2 linked regions of the Starkeya sp. ORNL1 genome follow. Each later gene encodes a partner of the first gene's protein in a complex. Links are inferred from orthologs where the notes say so. Each region holds a gene or a part of one and is shown in the gene's direction. Other genes may lie near its edges. The genes, in order: accC and accD.

Region 1 (4,528 bases):
GGCCTCAATGTCGTCGAAGTGCACCTATCCAACGTCTTCGCCCGCGAAGCCTTCCGTCACCATTCCTACATTTCGCCGGTCGCCCGTGGGGTGATCTGCGGTCTCGGGATCGACGGCTACCGGCTCGCCATCGACGCGCTCGCCCCGCGACGCGCCATGTGAGGGAGACGGGCTTGGAAGCGACCGTCACAGGATCATGATGAAAACCAACAAGCCGGAAATCGACCCTGCGCTGGTGCGCGAGATCGCCAATCTGCTCTCCGAGAGCGACCTCACCGAGATCGAGGTGCAGCGCGAGGATCTGCGCATCCGTGTCGTGCGCCAGCCGCCGACCCTGGTGGCAGCGGCGCCTTATGCGGTTGCGGCCGCGCCGGCCACGGCCCCGGCTGCTGCGCCCGCCCCGGTGGTCACCGCGGAAGCGGCCGATCCGGCCAAGCATCCCGGCGTCGTGCCCTCACCCATGGTCGGCACCGCCTATCTCGGCCCGGATCCCGGCGCCCGCCCCTTCATCGAGGTCGGCGCCGTGGTGAAGGAAGGCCAGACCCTGCTCATCGTCGAAGCCATGAAGACGATGAACGCCATTCCTGCCCCCCGCGCCGGCACGGTGACGCGAATCCTCGTCACCAATGCGCAGCCGGTCGAATATGGCGAGCCGCTGCTGATCATCGAGTGAGGTGCCACTGATGTTCGGCAAGATCCTGATTGCCAATCGCGGCGAGATCGCTCTGCGGGTGCTGCGCGCCTGCAAGGAGCTCGGCATCGCCACCGTCGCGGTGCACTCCACGGCGGACGCCGACGCCATGCACGTCAAGCTCGCCGATGAGAGCGTGTGCATCGGTCCGCCGACCGCCAAGGACAGCTACCTCAACATCCCGAACCTGCTGGCCGCCTGCGAGATCACCGGCGCCGATGCGGTGCATCCGGGTTATGGCTTCCTCGCCGAGAATGCCCGTTTCGCGGAAATCCTGATCGACCACGGCGTGCAGTTCATCGGGCCGAAGCCCGAGCACATCCGCATCATGGGCGACAAGATCGAGGCGAAGCGGACCGCCAAGAAGCTCGGCATACCCTGCGTGCCGGGTTCGGAAGGCGGCGTCTCCTCCGACGAGGAGGCGCGCAAGGTCGCCGCCGAGATCGGCTTCCCGGTGCTGGTGAAGGCTGCGGCCGGCGGCGGCGGGCGTGGCATGAAGGTGGCCCGCTCGGCCGAGGAGCTGGCTTCCGCGCTCTATACGGCCCGTTCCGAGGCGCGCAACGCCTTCGGCGATGATTCGGTCTATCTGGAGAAGTATCTCAGCACGCCGCGACACATCGAGATCCAGGTGCTGGGCGACGGGCGCGGCAATGCCGTCCATCTCGGCGAGCGCGACTGCTCGCTGCAGCGCCGGCACCAGAAGGTGTGGGAGGAAGCCCCCTCCCCGACCATCACGCCGGAGCAGCGCGCCGAGATCGGCGAGACCGTGGCCAGCGCCATGCGCGAGATGAAGTATCTCGGCGCCGGCACGGTCGAGTTCCTGTACGAGCAGGGTCGCTTCTATTTCATCGAGATGAACACCCGCATCCAGGTGGAGCATCCGGTGACCGAGGCCATCACCGGCATCGACCTGATCAACGAGCAGATCCGCGTCGCCGCCGGCGAGCCGCTCGACATCACCCAGGACGACATCGTGCTGAAGGGCCACGCCATCGAGGTGCGGGTGAATGCGGAGCATCCGCGCACCTTCCGCCCCTCGCCGGGCAAGGTCACCAATTGGCACGTGCCGGGCGGGCCGGGCGTGCGTGTCGATTCGGCGGTCTATCAGGGCTATTCCATCCCGCCCTTCTATGACAGCCTCGCCGGCAAGCTGATCGTCACCGCCCGCACCCGTGCCGAATGCCTGATGCGGCTGCGCCGTGCGCTCGACGAGTTCGTGGTCGACGGCATCGAGACCACGCTGCCGCTGTTCCGCGAGCTGGTGCATAACGACGACATCATACGCGGCGCCTACGACATCCACTGGCTGGAGCACTTCCTCGCCGAAGGCGAGCCGGGGAGCTAAGATGCGCTCGGCTTGAGCATCCTTCGAGGCCCGGCTTGGCCGGGCACCTCAGGATGACGTAGTTCTCAAAAAGCGACGTCATCCTGAGGTGCGAGCGTAGCGAGCCTCGAAGGATGTTGAAGTAGGCCCCGCTTCACAGTCTCGCCCTTCTCCGTCATGCTGGTGACATGTCCCGCCCGCGCGATCATCAGGTCGAGATCACTCCGGAAGTGCTGCTGAAGGCCTATGCCTGCGGCATCTTCCCGATGGCCGAGAGCGCGGAAGATCCCGGCCTCTACTGGATCGAGCCGGAGCGGCGCGGCGTCATTCCGCTGCATGGCTTCCACATCCCCGACCGGCTGGCCCGCACCGTACGCTCCGACCGTTTCGAGATCCGCGTCGATCATGATTTCGACGCGGTGATGGATGGCTGCGCGGCGCCCGCCCCCGGACGCACCAAGACCTGGATCAATGCCCGCATCCGCAAGCTCTATTGCGACCTGCATGCGCGCGGCTTCTGCCACTCGGTCGAGGCGTGGGAAGACGGCAAGCTGGTCGGCGGGCTCTATGGGGTGCGGCTCGGGCGCGCCTTCTTCGGCGAGAGCATGTTCCACACCTCGCGCGACGCCTCGAAGGTGGCGCTGGTGCATCTGGTGGCACGGCTGCGCAAAGGCGGCTTCGCGCTGCTCGACACCCAGTTCATCACCGACCATCTGCGCAGCTTCGGCGCGGTCGAGGTGACGCGGCGGCAATACACCCGGCTGCTGGCGCAGGCGCTCGACGGCGAAGGCAATTTCTATTGCTGGCCGCCGGGCGAGGCGATCTGCGGCGCGGTCTGCTTGCAGTCGATCAGCCAGACATCATAGATCGGGTGCTCGACGCCGTGCAGGCCGGGGCTGTTGGCGAACATCCAGCCGCCGAACAAATGCTTCACCCCGCCATCCAGCTCGATCTCCTGCACCTCGACGAAACCAGTGGTGTTCTGCGTCTCGGTGGATGGCCGCGTGTAGCAGGCGCGCGGCGTGATGCGCAGCGCGCCGAACTGCACCGTCTCATTGATCGAGACGTCGAAGGTGATGATGCGGCCGGTGATCTTGTCGAGGCCGGAGAACACCGCGGTCTTGTTGGTGATCTTCTGCGACGGCGGCTGGGTGACCTCGATATCGCCCCCGGGGCCGACGGTCGCGGCGCCCGGAACGTTCGGCGCGCCGTTTGGCGGCTGGCCGGCAACGGGTGGCTGGCCGTTGCCGGGGAATTGGCCATTGCGCGGCGCCACGGGCGCGCCGATCGGCGGCTCCATGATCGGCGGCACGCCGGCACCGCCAGGTGGCGAATCAGGATCCTGCACCGGCCCGCCATCGGGCAGATTGGCCGGCGGCAGCGGGCGGGTATCGACGCCGCCCTGCCAGCCCTGCGCGCCGGCAGCGCCTATCCCGCCAAACAGGAGAAGGCTCGCCAGACAAAGGAGGCGAAACGGGCCAGGCATCAATCGATGGCGCATCAGGCGATGGCTCGGAAGGTCACGGAAGGCGCCCGTAGACACCTGCAATACGGCGAGCAAGGGGCGGCACAGGACGGCACCGCCGATCAATATCCATCAATCCGGCGACCAGGCCTTGTAGTCGCCGGTCACCGCGGGACGATGGCCATAGCCCAGCGTCGAGCCCGGCGGGCGATAGGCGCCGGGGGTGCCGGTGGGGTTGGCGCGGTGCGGCAGCTCCCACGGGTGCGCCTTGTACTCTTCCTGGCTCGGCGGCACGTCGGTGCGCTGATGCATCCAGGCGTGCCAGCCCGGCGGTATGGAGGTCGCCTCGGCGACGCCGTTGAAGATCACCCAGCGCCGCTCAAAGCCGAGCGCCGGGTCGATCTTGCCGCCTTTGGTGCGGTAATAGACGTTGCCGAACTCGTCCTCGCCGACCCGTTCGCCGAAGCGCCAGGTGTGGAGGCGCGTGCCCATGGTCTGGCCGTTCCACCAGGTGAAGACTTCGGTGATGAAGGTGGACAGATTCACGAGGGCATCCTGGCAGTTCTGAGCGTCAAGTATCGGCCGGAACATGCCATCCGGCCAAGGCGGTGTCCAGCAAATGCAGGCGCTTCGGGTGCGGCGTTCAGCGGCTGCGGCCGTCGAAATGGCGCACCGGGAAGCTGTCCGGCTCGACACCGTCGAGGCAGCGCACATTGAGCGCCACCATGTGCACGCCATCGGGGCGCATGCCCCGGGCGAACGGCTCGACGCCGCAGGTGGTGCAGAACACGTGGCCGATGACGTGCTTGTTGAAACGGTATTCGGCGATTCGGTCGGCGCCCTCGGTAAGCCGGAAATCCTCCTCGTCGGTGAAGGCGAGCAGCGTGCCCTTTTTCTGACAGAAGGAGCAGTTGCAGGCGACGACGCCGCTGATCTCGGCTTCCGCCTCATAACGCACGGCGCCGCAATGGCAGGAACCGGTGTAGGTCTGCTTGCCGGTTTCGGCCGGCTTGGCTGCGGCTTCGGCCGGGGCGGCGGTGACGGTGGC
Region 2 (7,782 bases), 2.6 Mb from region 1 along the record:
TAGCCGACGCCGGTGTAGTACGGGCCCTGCGGGGCGGGATAGCCGGCGGTCGGGAAGCCGAGCGGGCGGCCGTCCTTGTAGAAGAAATATTCCTGCTCGAAGCCGAACCAGGCGCCCTCGTCATCGAGGATGGTGGCGCGCTTGTTGGAAGCATGCGGCGTGACGCCATCCGGCATCATGACTTCGCACATCACCAGCGCGCCATTGGTGCGGGCCGGATCCGGATAGACGGCGACGGGCTTCAGCACGCAATCCGAGCTGCGGCCTTCGGCCTGCATGGTCGAGGAGCCGTCAAAGCCCCAGAGCGGCAGCTGATCGAGCGTCGGGAACTCGGCAAATTCCTTGATCTGCGTCTTGCCACGCAGATTGGGGACGGGCGTGTAGCCGTCCAGCCATATGTACTCAAGCTTGTACTTTGTCATTGCGGGTCTCTCATAAGCTGATGACGCGAACTCTGGAAAAACCTGATGCGTGTCCGGCCGCCACCGGCTGAAGCCTTGGAAGCATTTACCGTGCCATCGGCACCGCTGAACCGCGTGCGGCCCCGGCGTTCCGAATTCCACAAGGGCGCGCAACAAGGCGACGGTTCGGAAAGCCCATGGAGCGTGTGCAATGCAGCAGACGTCGACAGCAACGATTAGTCACGGGCAAGAATGCTAGCCAAAGAAGCATGGAGAGACATGCTGATATTGTAGGCAGCATGTGATTTTAAATGAGGCAATCTGCGCAAAGCGGGAGCAAAACGTGCTATATCGACGTTAAGGGCTGACGCGTGAACGCGCAGCATTCAACGGAGATACAGACGATGACTATGACTTCCTATGGCGGCAGCGCCAAGATTTACGAATTCCCCAAGGGTGGCCGGGCCGGCCTCATCAGCCGTCGCGAAGACCCCAAGAGCGCTGCCGCGCCTGTCGCGCCGCGCTTTGCCGACGCTGCATTCGGCGGCAGCTGGTATCATGAAGAGGCCGTGCGGGACGCCGAGCGTCCGACCAAGCGCTAGTTCGCGCGCAGCTGCCCGATGATTCGCAAAACGGACGCCTGCAGCACAGCCATGCATAAATGAGAGGGCCGGCGCCCACAGCCCGGCCCTCTTTGCTTTTGCGGTGCGCCGCAGCGATGTGCCGAAAATATGTACAATTGCGATGCATGCCGAATCACGCGGCCCATTACCTAAGCACCGAAAATCGACCAGCCCAGCCGTTTTGTCAGCGCTTCGAGTGCGATGCGGCCGAGATGGGAATTGCCTGAGGCGTCCAGCCCCGGCGACCACACCGCGATCGACGCCTTGCCCGGCGCGATCGCCAATATGCCCCCGCCCACCCCGCTCTTGCCCGGCAGGCCGACCCGGTAGGCGAACTCTCCGGAGCCGTCATAATGGCCGCAGGTGAGCATCACCGCATTGATGCGCCGGGCCCGCTCCGGAACGACGACGGAGCGCCCGGTGGTGGGGTTGCGGCCCTGATGGGCGAGGAAACGTCCGGCCATGGCGAGCTGCCGGCACGACATGGCGATGGCGCAATGGTGGAAATAGACGCCGAGCGTGAAGTCCACGGGGTTTTCCAGCACGCCGAACGACTTCATGTAATTGGCCAGCGCCGCATTGCGGAAGCCGGTACGGCGCTCGGAGGCGGCCACCGCCTCGTCGATCGCGATGGTCTCGTCATCGGCGAGGAACTGCAGGAAGCGCAATATCTCGCCCAGCGCCTCGCGCGGCTGGTGGCCCGACAGGATCAGGTCGGTCACCGCGATGGCGCCGGCATTGATGAACGGGTTGCGCGGGATGCCGTGCTCATACTCCAGCTGGATGATGGAGTTGAAGGCGCTGCCGGACGGCTCGCGGCCGACCCGCTGCCATAGCCGGTCGCCGGCCTTGCCGAGCGCCAGCGTCAGGGTGAAGACCTTGGAGATGCTCTGGATCGAGAACGGCGTCTCGGCGTCACCGCCCAGCGCGACATTGCCGTCGGCATCGATGACTGCGAGACCGAAGGCATTGGCATCGGCCCGCGCCAATTCGGGAATATAGGTCGCGACCTCGCCGCGGTCGGGACGCTGGCGCATCTCCTCGGCGATTTCCTTCACGACAAGGTCGAGATCGGGCACGGGCTCACTCACGTAGCAGGGATGAGGTGGGATGCTGGCACACTGCCATGCGCCCGTCGCTTTGTTGAGCGGTCGCCGGGTCGCGCCTGCCCGCGTGGAGACCGCAACGTTTCTGGCTGATCACGGCGCTCACATTCAATGGTACTATATTCAGCATCAGGACAGCGCCGGGACAACCCGAACGGGGACGAACATGAGAAGCGTCATCGAGGCCGCGATCGTCTTCATCGTATCGAATTATTCGTTCACCTTCCTGGTCATCGGCCTGCTGTTCGCGCTCGCCGCCATCGCCCGGGCAGAAAAACCGGTCGGCACGCCGCTCATCATCGAAAAGCTGCTTGCCTGGCACGTGTTCTGGGTCATCGGCGTCGGGAATTTCTACAATTTCGTCATGCATGCGTTCTTCGGGAAGATGTCGGCCGCCTTCATCGGCTGGGCCGATAGCCCGTTCCAGCTCGAAGTAGGGACGGCAAGCCTTGGCTTTGCCGTCGTCGGCTTCCTCGCGGCGTTCCGAAGCTTCGATCTGCGCCTTGCCGCCATCCTCGGTCCGAGCGTGTTCACGCTGGGCGCCGCGGCGGGGCATGTGTACCAGATGGTGACGGAACACAATTTCGCGCCGGGCAATGCCGGCGTCATCTTCTATATGGACATCGTCATCCCGCTCTTCGGCTTCCTGCTGTTGTGGCTGCAGCACCGTTCCACACGCGCGGCGACCGGCAGGCAGCTGGCGAACGGGTGACGGCGAGGCGGCGCGAGAGGTTCGGCCTGGGTGCGGCGCGGCCGGCTCGCGCCGGCCATGGGTCCGGGGCGCCGAGGCACGTGCCTGCTCGCTTCCTGCCCCAAATTCGTGCTAGGTCGCGTTTTCCGAGGAGACGGCTAAGGTGGCCATCGAGATCAAGATCTGCGGCCTGAAGACCTTCGACGCGCTCGATGCCGCGCTCGGGGCGGGTGCGGATTTGGTCGGCGTGGTCTTCTTCCCGAAGAGCCCGCGCAATATCGATCTCGCCACCGGCGCGGCGCTGACGGAGCATGCGCGCGGCAAGGCCGGCGTTGCGGCCTTGAGCGTCGATGCCGACGACGCCCTCCTCGAAGCCATCGCGCGTGAGGTCAAGCCGGACGTGTTCCAGCTCCATGGCGAGGAGAGCCCGGAGCGCGTCGCGCAGATCCGCGCGCGCTTCGGCATTCCGGTGATGAAGGCGATCGGTGTTGCCGGGCCGGCAGACATCGCCCGCGTGCCGCTCTATGCCCCGGTTGCCGACCGGCTGCTGCTCGATGCCAAGGCGCCGGCCGGCGCCAGGCATCCCGGTGGCAATGGCCTGGTGTTCGACTGGAACCTGATCGCGAACTCCGATGCTCCGCTTGACCTCGCCAAGCCCTTCATGCTCTCAGGCGGCCTGACCCCTGAGAATGTCGGCGAGGCCATCAGGCTGACGCGGGCGCGGGCGGTCGACGTATCGTCGGGTGTGGAGAGCGCGCCCGGCGTGAAGGATCCGGCACGGATCGTCGCCTTCATTCAAGCCGCGCGGGCCGCCATCTGTGAGGCTCGCCGCGAAACCGACCCTGCCGAGGCTTCGGCCAAAGAGATGAGTGCCCATTCGTGAACGCACCGAATTCCTTCCGCACCGGCCCCGACGAGAGCGGGCATTTCGGCATTTTCGGCGGACGCTTCGTCGCCGAGACGCTGATGCCGCTGATCCTCGACCTGGAGGCCGCCTACAAGGAAGCCAAGGCGGACCCGGCCTACAAGGCGGAGATGGACGCCGGGCTGAAGCATTATGTCGGCCGCCCCAGCCCGCTCTATTTCGCCGAGCGGCTGACCGAGCATCTCGGTGGCGCGCGCATCTATCTGAAGCGCGAGGAGCTGAACCACACCGGCTCGCACAAGGTGAACAATGTGCTCGGCCAGATCCTGCTCGCCCGCCGCATGGGCAAGCAGCGGATCATCGCCGAGACCGGCGCCGGCCAGCACGGCGTCGCCACCGCGACGCTCTGCGCGCGCTACGGCCTCGAATGCGTGGTCTATATGGGCGCGGTCGACGTCGCCCGGCAGGCGCCGAACGTGTTCCGCATGCAGATGCTCGGCGCCACCGTGGTGCCGGTGCAGTCGGGCTCCAAGACCCTCAAGGACGCCATGAACGAGGCGCTCCGCGACTGGGTCACCAATGTCCATTCGACCTTCTACTGCATCGGCACGGTGGCCGGCCCGCATCCCTATCCGGGCATGGTGCGCGACTTCCAGTCGGTGATCGGCAACGAGACCCGCCTGCAGATACTGGAAGCCGAAGGCCGGCTCCCTGACAGCCTGATCGCCTGCATCGGCGGCGGCTCCAATGCCATGGGGCTGTTCCACCCCTTCCTCGACGATCCGGAAGTGGCGATCTACGGCGTCGAGGCGGCCGGGCATGGCATTTCCTCGGGCCTCCACGCCGCCTCGCTGACCGGCGGTCGCCCGGGCGTGCTGCACGGCAACCGCACCTATTTGCTAATGGACGATGACGGCCAGATCGCCGAGGCGCATTCCATCTCGGCCGGCCTCGACTATCCAGGCATCGGGCCGGAGCACTCCTGGCTGCACGATATCGGCCGGGTGAACTACATCTCCGCGACCGACGAGGAGGCGCTCGCCGCCTTCCAGTTGCTGTCCCGGCTCGAGGGCATCATCCCGGCGCTGGAGCCGGCGCATGCCATCGCCAAGGTGATGGAGATCGCCCCAACGCTGCCGAAGGACCATGTGATGGTGGTCTCGCTCTCCGGGCGCGGCGACAAGGACATTCCCCAGGTCGCCGAAATCCTCGGGAGCCGTGCATGACCACCACCACTCGCCTCGACGCCCGCTTCCGCGCCTGCGCCGACCAGGGCCGCGCCGCGCTGGTCACCTTCACCACCGCCGGCGATCCCGACTACGACACCTCGCTCGAACTGCTGCGGGCGCTGCCGGCGGCCGGAGCCGACGTCATCGAGCTCGGCGTGCCGTTCACCGACCCGATGGCTGACGGTCCGGCGATCCAGGCGGCAGGCTTGCGCGCGCTGAAGGCGGGCCAGACGCTGGCGAAGACACTGGCCATGGTGCGCGCCTTCCGCGAGGAAGACGACGCCACGCCCATCGTGCTGATGGGCTATTACAATCCGATCTACATCTATGGCGTCGATCGCTTCCTCGTCGACGCCCGCGAGGCCGGGGTCGACGGGCTGATCGTCGTCGACCTGCCGCCGGAAGAAGACACCGAATTGTGCCTGCCGGCGCTGGACGCCGGGCTCGCCTTCATCCGCCTCGCCACCCCGACCACCGACGACAAGCGCCTGCCGGCGGTGCTCGCGAACACGGCGGGCTTTGTCTATTACGTCTCGATCACCGGTATCACCGGCGCGGCGACCCCGCAGCCGGACCTCGTGGCCGCCGCCGTCGCCCGCATCAAGCGTCACACGCCGCTGCCGGTTGCGGTCGGCTTCGGCGTGAGGACCCCGGCCCAGGCCGCGGCGATCGCGCAGAATGCGGACGGCGTGGTGGTCGGCTCGGCCCTGATCGACGTGATGCGCGCCAGCCTCGACGAAGAGGGCCGGGCGACCGAGTTGTCGGTGCCGTGCGTCACCACGCTGGTGCGCTCGCTGGCCGATGCGGTTGCCGACGCCCGCAAGGTTGCCGCGGAGTAGCGGCAGGACTAAATGAGGCGGGCGCGCGAGCGGCGCGTCCGGCCGGGAGCACTGCCTTGAACTGGATCTCCAACGTCGTCCGCCCGAAGATCAACAGCTTCCTGAACCGCCGGGAAGTGCCGGAAAATCTCTGGGTGAAATGCCCGGAGACCGGGCAGATGGTGTTCCACAAGGATCTCGAAGCCAATCTCCATGTGATACCGGGTTCCGGCTATCACATGCGCATGGAGCCGATGGCGCGGCTACGCTCGGTCTTCGACGGCGGCAAATGGTACGACGTCGCGCTGCCTTCGGTGGCCGCCGATCCGCTGAAATTCCGCGATGAAAAGCGCTATGTCGACCGGCTGAAGGACGCACGCGCCAAGACCGGCGCGCAGGACGCGGTGAAGGTCGGCTATGGCAAGCTCGACGGCCTCGCGGTGACCGTCGCGGTGCAGGATTTCGGCTTCATGGGCGGCTCGCTCGGCATGGCGGCCGGCGAGGCCGTCGTCACCGGGCTCGAGACCGCCGCCTCGCGCGGCACGCCCTTCATCATCTTCGCGTGCGGCGGCGGGATGCGCATGCAGGAAGGCATCCTCTCGCTGATGCAGATGCCGCGCACCACCTGCGCGGTGCAGGAACTGCGCGAGGCGAAACTTCCTTATATTGTCGTTCTCACCAACCCGACCACCGGCGGCATCACGGCCTCCTACGCCATGCTGGGCGACATCCAGATCGCCGAGCCGGGCGCGCTGATCGGCTTTGCCGGCCCGCGCGTCATCGAGCAGACCATCCGCGAGAAGCTGCCCGAGGGCTTCCAGCGCGCCGAATATCTGCGCGACCACGGCATGGTCGACATGGTGGTGCACCGCCACGACATGCGCGCCACGCTGGCACGGCTTTGCCGCCTGCTGATGCGCGTGCCGCAGCCGGCGGTCGTCACCACCGAGACGCCGCATACCGAGCCGGTCGTGCCCGAGACGGCCGCGCTCCCGGCACCGGCCGCCGTGGCCGCGCAGTAGAGGATGTTCCGCAAAAGTTGGAGACTTTTGCGATGAGAACATGCTCCAGCTCATTGAATCTAGAGCACCATCTTATCGCGGATAGAATCATCCGCGATAAGATGGTGCTCTAACTTGCAGGGGATCAGCGCATGGCCGTGCCGGCCGCATCCGGCCCGTCCGGCTCAGGCGAGCCGCGGACCACGGACATCATACTGGAGCGCCTGCTGGCGCTGCATCCGAAGCTGATCGACCTCTCGCTCGATCGGATGTGGCGGCTGCTGGAGCGGCTCGACCATCCCGAACGCCGCGTGCCGCCGGTGATCCATGTCGCCGGCACCAATGGCAAGGGCTCGACCGTCGCCTTCATGCGCGCGGTGCTGGAAGCCGCCGGCAAGCGCGTCCACGTCTACACCTCCCCGCATCTGGTGCGCTTCAATGAGCGCATCCGCCTCGCCGGGCGGCTGGTCGACGAGCCGCGCCTGGCGGAAGCGCTCGACCGCGTCGAGAAAGCCAATGACGGCGCGCCGATCACCTTCTTCGAGATCACCACGGCCGCGGCCTTCCTGCTGTTCGCCGAGGAGCCGGCGGACGTGCTGCTGCTGGAGGTCGGCCTCGGCGGGCGGCTCGACGCCACCAATGTGATCGAGCGGCCGCTCACCACCGTCATCACCCCGGTCTCGATCGACCATGTCGAATTTCTCGGTGACACAATCGCCGCCATCGCCGTCGAGAAGGCCGGCATCCTGAAGCGCGGCGTGCCGGCCGTGCTCGGCCGGCAACCCCGCGAGGCCTTGCGTGCCATCGAGCGACAAGCGGCGCGCGTCGGTGCGTCGCTCACCATCATGGGCGAGCAGTTCCAGGCGCATGAGGAAGGCGGCCGGCTGATCGTCGCCGACGAGAACGGCCTGCTCGATCTGCCGCGCCCGCGCCTGATCGGCCCGCACCAGATCGAGAATGCCGGCCTCGCGGTCGCGGCACTGCGGATGGCGGGATTGAAACTGCCGGTCCGTGCTTTCGAGGAAGGGGTACGCGCGGCGGAATGGCC

The links.
Region 2: the proteins of accC (region 1) and accD are in contact, whole or in part, in a solved structure (PDB 8UXZ), measured with the Escherichia coli proteins. The link is inferred for Starkeya sp. ORNL1 from one-to-one orthologs.

What each region holds. Positions count from the first base shown.
Region 1 is NZ_CP048834.1:1,182,940-1,187,467, forward strand. The notes cover bases 1-2,859. They hold accC (acetyl-CoA carboxylase biotin carboxylase subunit), read left to right. Parts: upstream 1-683; coding sequence 684-2,036; downstream 2,037-2,859. Other genes in these bases: aroQ (type II 3-dehydroquinate dehydratase), read left to right, coding at 1-162; accB (acetyl-CoA carboxylase biotin carboxyl carrier protein), read left to right, coding at 197-673; aat (leucyl/phenylalanyl-tRNA--protein transferase), read left to right, coding at 2,204-2,859. In the rest of the region: more of aat, read left to right, coding at 2,860-2,881; G3545_RS05785 (NADH:ubiquinone oxidoreductase subunit NDUFA12), read right to left, coding at 3,613-4,020; G3545_RS05790 (GFA family protein), read right to left, coding at 4,124-4,528. UniProt on the Escherichia coli protein: This protein is a component of the acetyl coenzyme A carboxylase complex; first, biotin carboxylase catalyzes the carboxylation of the carrier protein and then the transcarboxylase transfers the carboxyl group to form malonyl-CoA.
Region 2 is NZ_CP048834.1:3,738,956-3,746,737, forward strand. Bases 5,036-7,782 are described here. They hold accD (acetyl-CoA carboxylase, carboxyltransferase subunit beta), read left to right. Parts: upstream 5,036-5,810; coding sequence 5,811-6,755; downstream 6,756-7,782. Other genes in these bases: trpA (tryptophan synthase subunit alpha), read left to right, coding at 5,036-5,754; G3545_RS17805 (folylpolyglutamate synthase/dihydrofolate synthase family protein), read left to right, coding at 6,887-7,782. Also shown: G3545_RS17765 (glutamine synthetase beta-grasp domain-containing protein), read right to left, coding at 1-422; G3545_RS17770 (DUF2735 domain-containing protein), read left to right, coding at 806-1,003; G3545_RS17775 (glutaminase), read right to left, coding at 1,174-2,103; G3545_RS17780 (DUF6790 family protein), read left to right, coding at 2,297-2,842; G3545_RS17785 (phosphoribosylanthranilate isomerase), read left to right, coding at 2,985-3,704; trpB (tryptophan synthase subunit beta), read left to right, coding at 3,701-4,912; more of trpA, read left to right, coding at 4,909-5,035.